DNA from 3 places in the Pectobacterium parmentieri genome. Region 1 is predicted to be linked to each of the others. Evidence: predicted binding sites of a transcription regulator. Region 1 holds the regulator's gene; each other region holds the start of a gene.

Region 1 (3,162 bases):
CGTACAGGTTCAGATATTCGTATCAGCAAGCTAAGTGAAGATTATTGGCAGGAGCACTATGTTGGAGCGCGTCGCGTAGTGACACCACAGACGATTCGTTAAGAGACGATTCGTCGAACAGAAGCGTATTCAGACACGTTTATTCGCCATAAACCTGTCTGAATACCTAACCCGCGCAAAAGCACTGAAGGATTAGTTCAACACCGCAATGAAACTAAACGCGATGATCACAGCCAACGAGCCGACGGTTGTCAGCAAAGACATCTTCAGATCTGTATCCATAAACCACTCCTTATTAGCAAACAAATTTCATCTGAAACTTCATCTGAAAAAAAAGACGCCCCCTTCACAGCCGAATCTGCTTAGGCAGTTAAGGCGACAAATAATAGGGTTATTATGATTCTTTCATAATTCTAGCGAAAAATCTCCGACGAATGCGTCACTAATAGTATAAATTAGCCCTTTCACTTTCATGATAAATCGGACACAATCCGCTGTTTATGAAAGCGCTGCGTATCAGTCGAAAAACGTCAAGCCAGATCCCTTCGGTATAACATTCGGCACTCTCCTTCTGAAATCCTGTTTTTTAGCTTAGAAGAAGAACTTTAAACGTAGGCAAACGATTAACAATATACTTACGTCTGTAACAGGTAAGTTCAGGAGTCATTTTTAGATGGCAACGATTAAAGATGTGGCAAAACGTGCTGGCGTTTCCACCACAACCGTATCGCACGTGATCAATAAAACACGTTTCGTCGCCGAAGAGACTAAGGCAGCCGTCAGGGCAGCAATCAAGGAATTGCACTATTCGCCCAGCGCCGTCGCCCGCAGCCTCAAAGTTAATCACACTAAATCTATCGGCTTGCTGGCCACATCCAGCGAAGCACCCTATTTCGCTGAGATCATTGAAGCAGTCGAAAACAGTTGTTATGCCAAAGGTTACACGCTGGTGCTGTGTAATTCTCATAACGACATCGGTAAACAGCGCGCTTATCTCTCGATGCTGGCGCAAAAACGCGTCGACGGCCTGCTGGTCATGTGTGCCGAATACCCGCCAGAACTCTTGGGCATGTTGGAAGATTATCGCAGCATTCCCATGGTCGTCATGGACTGGGGGCAGATGCACAGCGATTTCACCGATACCATCATCGATAACGCCTTTGAAGGCGGCTATATGGCGGGTCGCTATCTGATTGAACGCGGCCATCGGGATATCGGTGCCATCCCAGGGATACAAGAGCGCAACACGGGGAACGGGCGCTACCTTGGCTTTTTAAAAGCCCTGAAGGAAGCCGACATCACCGTGCGCGATGAATGGGTCGTGCGGGGCGATTTTGAACCGGAATCCGGTTATAAAGCCATGCATCAGATTCTCGCGCAAAAACAGCGACCCACCGCCGTATTCTGTGGTGGCGACATCATGGCGATGGGTGCCATTTGTGCGGCAGACGAATTGGGGTTACGTGTACCACAGGACATTTCGGTGATCGGTTATGACAATGTGCGTCACGCGCGTTTCTTTACACCGGCACTGACTACCATCCATCAGCCGAAAGAGCGTCTGGGCCAATCCGCCTTCTCTATGTTGCTGGATCGGATTACCAGCAAGCGCGAAGATGCACACGTCATTGAAGTGCATCCGACGCTGATTGAACGCCGCTCGGTTGCCGACGGCCCGTTCCGCGATTATCGCCGCTAACCTCGGCGATCCAACATAGACCGATTTTCTTAATTCCTGCCTGCTTCCCTTGTCAGCTTCAGCCAATTTTCTTGTACGTTGGCTGAAGCAGATTTAAACTGAAAACTGCGTTTCACTTTCACTGATAACACCCCAAATAGCGATAGCCGCACGTAAGTAAGCGGATACGCGTTTTTTGCCAATGGGCAGATAACCACCTGCTTATGTGCAAATGTCTTCTTCATTTTTCTCTGGTGACAGCCGATACATCGGCTGCGGTAAGTGCTGTCCAGGTATGTTTTTCCATACTTTCACACGTGAAAAATTTAGGAGACATCATGGGTACACCTTATGCAAAAGAACAGCGTAGCCATACCTCGCCCTGGTTCAACATCATGCAAGACAGGTTAGCCACGGCGGATATCGCCATTAACGGCCCCCGCCCTTTTGATATCTGCGTCAACCACCCTGATTTTTTTAAACGCGTCTTGCAAAAAGGTTCGCTGGGATTAGGTGAAAGCTATATGGACGGATGGTGGGAGTGTGAACGGCTGGATATCTTTTTCCATCTCGTCCTACGCGCCGGGCTAAAGAATACACTCCCCCGCCGTCTGCGCGATCTTATGAGGATCGCCGCCGCTCGCGTCACGAATTTACAATCCCACCGACGCGCCCGAGTGGTCGGCGAACGGCATTACGATTTGGGTAATGACCTTTTTGCCCTGATGCTGGATCCTTACATGCAATATTCCTGCGCTTACTGGAAACAAGCGCAAACGTTGGAATGCGCGCAGGAAGATAAGCTCACCCTGATTTGCGAAAAACTTCAGCTCAAGCCCGGCATGTCTCTGCTGGATATCGGCTGCGGCTGGGGCGGGCTTGCTGAGTTCGCGGCACGTCGCTACGGTGTTTCCGTGTATGGCATCACCATTTCCAGGGAACAGCAGACGCTGGCACAACAGCGCTGTCAGGGGCTGGATGTCATCATTGCGTTACAGGATTACCGCGATCTCGATCGGCAATTTGACCGCGCAGTATCGGTAGGCATGTTTGAGCATGTCGGGCCGCGCAACTATGACAACTACTTTAGCGTCGTGCGGCGTAATCTAAAGCCAGATGGGTTGTTCCTGTTACATACCATCGGGGGCAACAAAACGGCCTCTTATAGTAACGATCCCTGGATGCATAAATACATCTTCCCCCACGGCTGTATTCCATCCATCCAGCACATTGCGCAGGCAAGCGAGCCTTACATGGTGATGGAGGACTGGCACAACTTCGGCACCGATTACGATCGCACATTAATGGCGTGGCATACGCGCTTTCAGCAAGGATGGCCCCAGCTTTCCACACGCTATACTGCCCGCTTCCGTCGGATGTTCAGCTACTATCTGAACGCGTGTGCCGGAGCCTTCAGAGCAAGAGATCTTCAGCTCTGGCAGGTCGTCTTCAGCATTAATGGCATTGACGGTGGATTACGCGTT
Region 2 (3,162 bases), 2.0 Mb from region 1:
GGCCTGGTTCTGGTCCGATCGTCGTGTGCGCCAATGGTTTGATGTCTCAGGGCTGGAACATTTGCAGCACGCTACGGCTAAAGGGCAGGGCGTGATGGTAATTGGTATTCACTTTATGTCGCTGGAACTGGGCGGTAGGGCGATGGGGCTGTGTCGACCGATGATGGCGATGTACCGCCCGCACAATAATAAAGCGATGGAAATGGTGCAAACGTGGGGCCGTTCACGTTCGAACAAGGCGATGATCGACCGTAAAGATCTACGCGGTATGGTGCAGGCATTAAAACGTGGTGAAGCCGTATGGTTCGCGCCCGATCAAGATTACGGTCCGAAAGGCAGCGTCTTTGCGCCGTTCTTTGCCGTGAAAAATGCAGCGACTACCAGCGGCACCTACACCATCAGTCGTCTGGCAAAACCCGCGATGATGACGACGGTGCTAATTCGTAAGCCCGATGCTTTGGGTTATCAACTGGTGATCCAACCTGAATTACAGGATTATCCTTATCACGATGAACAGGCTGCGGCCTGCTACATGAATAAGGTGATTGAGAAAGAAATCATGCGCGCGCCTGAACAGTATCTCTGGCTGCATCGCCGCTTTAAAACGCGCCCGGCAGGTGAAGTGTCACTCTACGCCTGATGGTTGGGTGGTGTAAAAATGTGTGAAATGGGGTGGCGCTTTAGCGCCATCCTGTCAGAAAGGAAGACCGTTGTTATCTTAGTACAGAAACAAAAATGGCCGCCGGATGGCAGCCATTTTAGAGTGGTTAACGTACTGAGTACGATTAACGGAAGATAGCGTGGGGGTTAACACCGCGATAGGTTTTGCCCAACGCTTTTAATATTTGATTGATTCTGCGGACAACGCGCATCTTTTTTATCCCCACGATTCTTAAATAATTATTGGTTGAAAGTACCAAAGTTGATGTGGATGTTTTCAAACATAGCGATGATTTTGTTCAGCAGTTTCATGGTCAATTCCTCGTTGGTAGTTAATTTGTTTTCTGTGATGCTGTTCACGTTTTTAAGAATACTCGCACTGATACGGCTGGTCAACTTTTTTGTGACGCTAATCACAAAAAAATGAACATTCAGTTTGTGAGGAGTAAACCGCTGTTTTGATTTCTGTCTAAAAATCTTTTCTGTTTTTTCTTCATACTGGCGCGCTTTCAGCGAATTGTCTGATTGAACGATACGTGTACCGACTGCGCATTTCCTTAACGGAAAGATGAAATGAGATAGGTAAATTGTCTCGATTAGCAGTTGAAATAAGCGCAGGGGAAGCGGGATAATCGTGCGCTTCGCATTACCTGACGCTGTTTATCCGGTGATGTTTTACTTCCGCTTGTTTTTATACCGCTCGTCTTGATCGAGCAACGTTTTCCGGCTTTGCATCCAGCGAGTTAATCGTTTGCGTGCGGAGCCATAAGGTTCATGACGCGTTATGTTCATTGCTAATTCGTGTGCTAATGCGTTCGCAGGGTAAGGCTGTGAGAACCGTTCAGAATTGATCGTAAATAATAATGGCATTTCAGGGGATACCACTATGTCAAACACCACCCGTCAGGCAGAGAATGCGGCGCGTCCGCAGGGCGCGCTTGACGCTTTTTTCAAAATTACACAGCGTGGCAGTAACACGCGTCAGGAAGTGCTAGCAGGTCTGACGACGTTCCTGGCAATGGTTTATTCGGTGATAGTCGTACCGAGTATGCTGGGCAAAGCCGGGTTCCCGCCAACTGCCGTGTTCGTTGCAACCTGTTTGGTTGCCGGGCTGGGGTCGCTGCTAATGGGATTGTGGGCTAATCTGCCGATGGCAATTGGTTGTGCGATTTCTCTGACGGCGTTCACCGCGTTTAGTCTGGTGCTGGGGCAACAAATAAGTATTCCCGTGGCGCTGGGGGCGATCTTCCTGATGGGGGTACTGTTTACCATCATTTCTGTTACCGGCATCCGTTCCTGGATCTTGCGTAATCTGCCGCTGGGCGTGGCGCATGGAACAGGGATTGGTATCGGTCTGTTCCTGCTGATTATTGCCGCCAACGGTGTTGGGCTGGTAGTAAAAAACCCGATTGACGGCCTGCCGGTCGCGCTAGGTAATTTCACCTCTTTCCCCGTTGTGATGTCCCTGTTGGGATTAGCGGCGACCATTGGTTTAGAAAAACGTCGCGTACCGGGCGGTATTTTGCTGGTTATCGTCGTGATCTCTATTCTGGGGCTGATTTTTGATCCGAATGTAAAATATGCCGGTTTCTTCGCATTGCCGAGCCTGACGGCGGCTGACGGTTCGTCGCTGATCTTCAGTCTGGATATCATGGGTGCGTTGCAGCCTCTGGTTCTGCCGAGCGTACTGGCGTTGGTAATGACAGCGGTGTTCGATGCTACGGGAACGATTCGTGCGGTAGCCGGGCAGGCGAACCTGCTGGATAAAGATGGACAAATCATCAACGGCGGTAAAGCATTGACCGCAGACTCCGTGAGCAGCATTTTCTCCAGCCTGGTTGGGACGTCACCGGCGGCGGTCTACATCGAGTCTGCAGCAGGTACAGCGGCTGGCGGTAAAACAGGCTTAACGGCGACTGTCGTGGGCGTGCTGTTCCTGTTGTTGCTGTTTGTGTCTCCGTTAGCGTATTTGGTTCCTGGTTATGCTACTGCCCCTGCGCTGATGTACGTCGGCCTGCTGATGCTGGGTAACGTCTCCAAACTGGATTTTGATGACTTTGTGGATGCCATGTCCGGTCTGGTCTGTGCCGTATTTATCGTACTGACCTGTAACATCGTGACTGGCATCATGCTGGGCTTTGGCGCTCTGGTCTTAGGCCGCATCTGTTCCGGCGAATGGCGCAAACTGAACATCGGTACCGTAGTTATCGCTGTGGCACTGGTGGTGTTCTACGCCGGTGGTTGGGCACTGTAAGTTGTTTCTTCTGTAGACCTTCGGGCATCGCCCGAAGGTTTGTTCCTCGCGTTTTCCTTTCTCCTCTCCCTGCCTCGTGATATTTCTCCCAAATGGGTGTTTATGTGCCTTTTTATTGGCTTTGGGTTTGCGTTTTTTGTGTGATAATCAACCTTGTTATTAATCTCGGTTTTTCGACTAAAAATCCATTTTCATACCGAGCTAAATGCGTTAAATATGGAAGAGTAGTTTGCTCGCTAACAGGCAGA
Region 3 (3,162 bases), 1.4 Mb from region 1:
CGTTTATTCACTGATTAAAGCGTATTAGAACAGCAGACGCGCACGAATGGTGCCAGGGATCGCTTTCATCAGTTGCAGTGCCGTTTGCGCACCGTCAGTTTCAACGTCGATCACCACATAGCCAATTTCAGGCGTCGTTTGCAGATACTGTGCGGCAATGTTAATACCCTGCTCAGCAAAGATCTGGTTAATTTTAGTAATCACACCAGGACGGTTTTCATGAATGTGCAACAGGCGACTGGCGCGAGCACCGTGAACAGGCAGCGACACTTCAGGGAAATTCACCGCAGACAGCGTAGAACCGTTATCTGAATATTTCGCCAGTTTTCCAGCGACTTCATCACCGATATTTTCCTGCGCTTCCTGCGTGGAACCACCGATATGCGGCGTCAGCAACACGTTGTCAAACTCACACAGCGGCGACAGGAATGGATCGCTGTTAGTTGCCGGCTCCTGTGGGAACACGTCAATCGCCGCACCGGACAGATGCTTGCTGCTTAGCACTTCACACAGCGCGGGAATATCAACCACCGTACCGCGAGCGGCGTTAATCAGGATTGCACCTGGTTTCATCAATGCCAGTTCTTCCGCGCCCATCATATTGTGCGTACTTTCATTCTCTGGCACATGCAGGCTCACCACATCGCTCATATTCAGCAGGTCGGACAAATGGCGCACTTGTTGGGCATTGCCCAACGGTAATTTACTTTCGATGTCATAGAAGTAAACGTGCATACCCAGGCTTTCAGCCAAAATACCCAACTGCATACCGATATGGCCGTAGCCGATAATCCCAAGCTTTTTGCCGCGAGCTTCAAACGATCCCACCGCCAGTTTGTGCCAAATACCACGGTGCGCTTTCGCGTTCGCTGATGGAATACCGCGCAACATCAGCAGCATTTCGCCGATCACCATTTCTGCCACAGAGCGGGTATTGGAAAAAGGTGCATTAAATACCGGAATACCGCGCTTGGTCGCGGCCGACAGCTCAACCTGGTTAGTCCCAATACAGAAACACCCTACCGCGATCAGTTTTTCCGCCGCAGCAAAAATTTCTTCTGTCAGATGGGTACGCGAGCGGATACCAACAAAATGCGCATCTCGAATGGAGGCTTTCAGCGCCTCAGGATCCAGCGCGCCTTTGTGGAACTCGATGTTGGTGTAACCGGCTGCACGCAGGTTATCCAGCGCGCTCTGGTGCACGCCTTCCACTAACAGAAACTTAATCTTGTCTTTTTCCAGTGATACCTTTGCCATTTCCCGACCTTATTTTCAGACTTCAAATGTGACAGAGTGCTAAATAACCTCTGCCAACATAACAAAAATTACGCAGTCAGCAATACAAACGATTGCGTTGCCCGAGACGTTCCTCAGAGAGGTGCGCCTGATTTATGGCAAAAAATATTGCCAAAGAGATACATCGCCATATCGGCGATAAATAAAATAAGAAAATGTGATATTAAGTACCAAAAATGAGCCGTTAACTAAAATAGATTTTTTTAGCTAAAAAATTTCTGACGCGGAACCCGGGGCGTTCATCACGTCAGAACGATCGCGAACTCATTTAACGACGGTTTTTACACCCTCGGCGGTGCCGACTAACGCAACATCTGCGCCGCGATTAGCAAACAACCCAACGGTCACGACGCCTGCAATACCATTGATGTGGTTTTCTACCGCGACCGCATCCATGATATTGAGGTTGTGTACATCCAGAATGACGTTGCCGTTATCCGTCACCACACCCTGACGATATACTGGCTGTCCGCCCAGTTTGGCCAGTTCACGCGCCACGTAAGATCGCGCCATCGGGATAACTTCAACCGGCAACGGGAACTTACCCAACACATCAACCTGCTTGGATGCATCAACGATGCAGATGAACTGACGCGACAGGGCCGAGATGATTTTCTCACGGGTCAGTGCCGCCCCACCGCCTTTGATCATCTGCATGTGCCCGTTGATCTCATCCGCACCATCCACATAAACATCGAGCGAATCCACATCATTGGCGTCAAAAACGGGAATGCCCAGACTTTTCAACTTTTCCGTTGAGGCATCTGAGCTGGAAACCGCACCTTTGATTTGATGTTTTATCGAGCCCAGCGCATCAATAAAGTGTGCTGCCGTCGATCCGGTTCCTACTCCCACAATGGTGTCAGGGCGGACATAATCGAGCGCCGCCCATCCCACTGCTTTTTTCAGTTCATCTTGCGTCATAATCTGCTTCTGGCCTGTAGAATCAATATACGAAAACGTGTGCGTATTATAGAACATGCGCGTTGGGGAATGCGTACAAATTCATCACCCCATTACTGCATTATTTCACGCGCCCCGCACTACACACAGTGTGCTGAATCGTGATTGCACACAGCAGCTAAAATAAGATTTCTGCATGGCAAATCAGCAAAATGTGGCATAGTGAAAAAAAACGGACTCATTCAGAGGACTTTGAATTTCATGAAACGCCCGGACTATCGAACGCTTCAGGCTCTGGATGCCGTCATCCGCGAGCGTGGTTTTGAACGCGCAGCCCAAAAGTTGTGTATTACCCAATCTGCCGTTTCGCAACGTATCAAACAGTTAGAAAATCTGTTCGGCCAGCCTCTATTGGTCAGAACCATCCCACCCCGTCCGACAGAGCAAGGTCAGAAACTGCTGGCTCTGCTTCATCAGGTAGAATTGCTGGAAGAAGAGTGGCTAGGGAATGAAACCAACAGCGATATTCCGCTGTTACTCTCGCTGGCAGTGAACGCCGACAGCCTGGCAACCTGGCTATTACCAGCGTTACAACCGGTGCTGGTCGATTCGCCAATTCGCCTCAACTTGCAGGTAGAAGATGAAACGCGTACTCAGGAAAGGCTGCGCCGGGGTGAAGTGGTGGGTGCAGTGAGTATTCAGTCTCAGCCGCTGCCAAGCTGTCTGGTGGATAAGCTGGGCGCACTGGATTATCTATTTGTCGCATCGCCGGCTTTCGCCGCCCGCTATTTCCCGAATGGCGTGACGCGCTCGGCGCTGCTGCGCGCACCCGCCGTCGCCTTCGACCATCTGGATGATATGCATCAGGCTTTTTTACAGCAAAACTTTGATTTGTCGCCGGGCAGCGTTCCCTGCCATATCGTGAATTCGTCGGAAGCCTTTGTTCAATTGGCGCGACAGGGC

What was found. Region 1 encodes PurR, which represses purine synthesis genes. Its sites were predicted from a motif close to CANGCAAACGTTTGCNTG; they were not measured.
Region 2: A8F97_RS14495 (NCS2 family permease) is a predicted target of PurR. The motif match lies at 1,401-1,418, and genes of this name have one in related genera.
Region 3: serA (phosphoglycerate dehydrogenase) is a predicted target of PurR. The motif match lies at 1,339-1,356, and genes of this name have one in related genera.

Annotation. Positions count from the first base shown of each region.
Region 1 is NZ_CP015749.1:1,198,217-1,201,378, reverse strand. Features, by position in the region: gene A8F97_RS05340 (C40 family peptidase) at 1-102, shown strand, start outside; gene cydH (cytochrome bd-I oxidase subunit CydH) at 193-282, opposite strand; gene purR (HTH-type transcriptional repressor PurR) at 674-1,699, shown strand; gene cfa (cyclopropane fatty acyl phospholipid synthase) at 2,017-3,162, shown strand, end outside.
Region 2 is NZ_CP015749.1:3,203,420-3,206,581, reverse strand. Features, by position in the region: gene lpxP (kdo(2)-lipid IV(A) palmitoleoyltransferase) at 1-640, shown strand, start outside; gene A8F97_RS14495 (NCS2 family permease) at 1,547-2,914, shown strand.
Region 3 is NZ_CP015749.1:4,859,308-4,862,469, reverse strand. Features, by position in the region: gene serA (phosphoglycerate dehydrogenase) at 25-1,257, opposite strand; gene rpiA (ribose-5-phosphate isomerase RpiA) at 1,561-2,220, opposite strand; gene A8F97_RS22125 (LysR family transcriptional regulator ArgP) at 2,461-3,162, shown strand, end outside.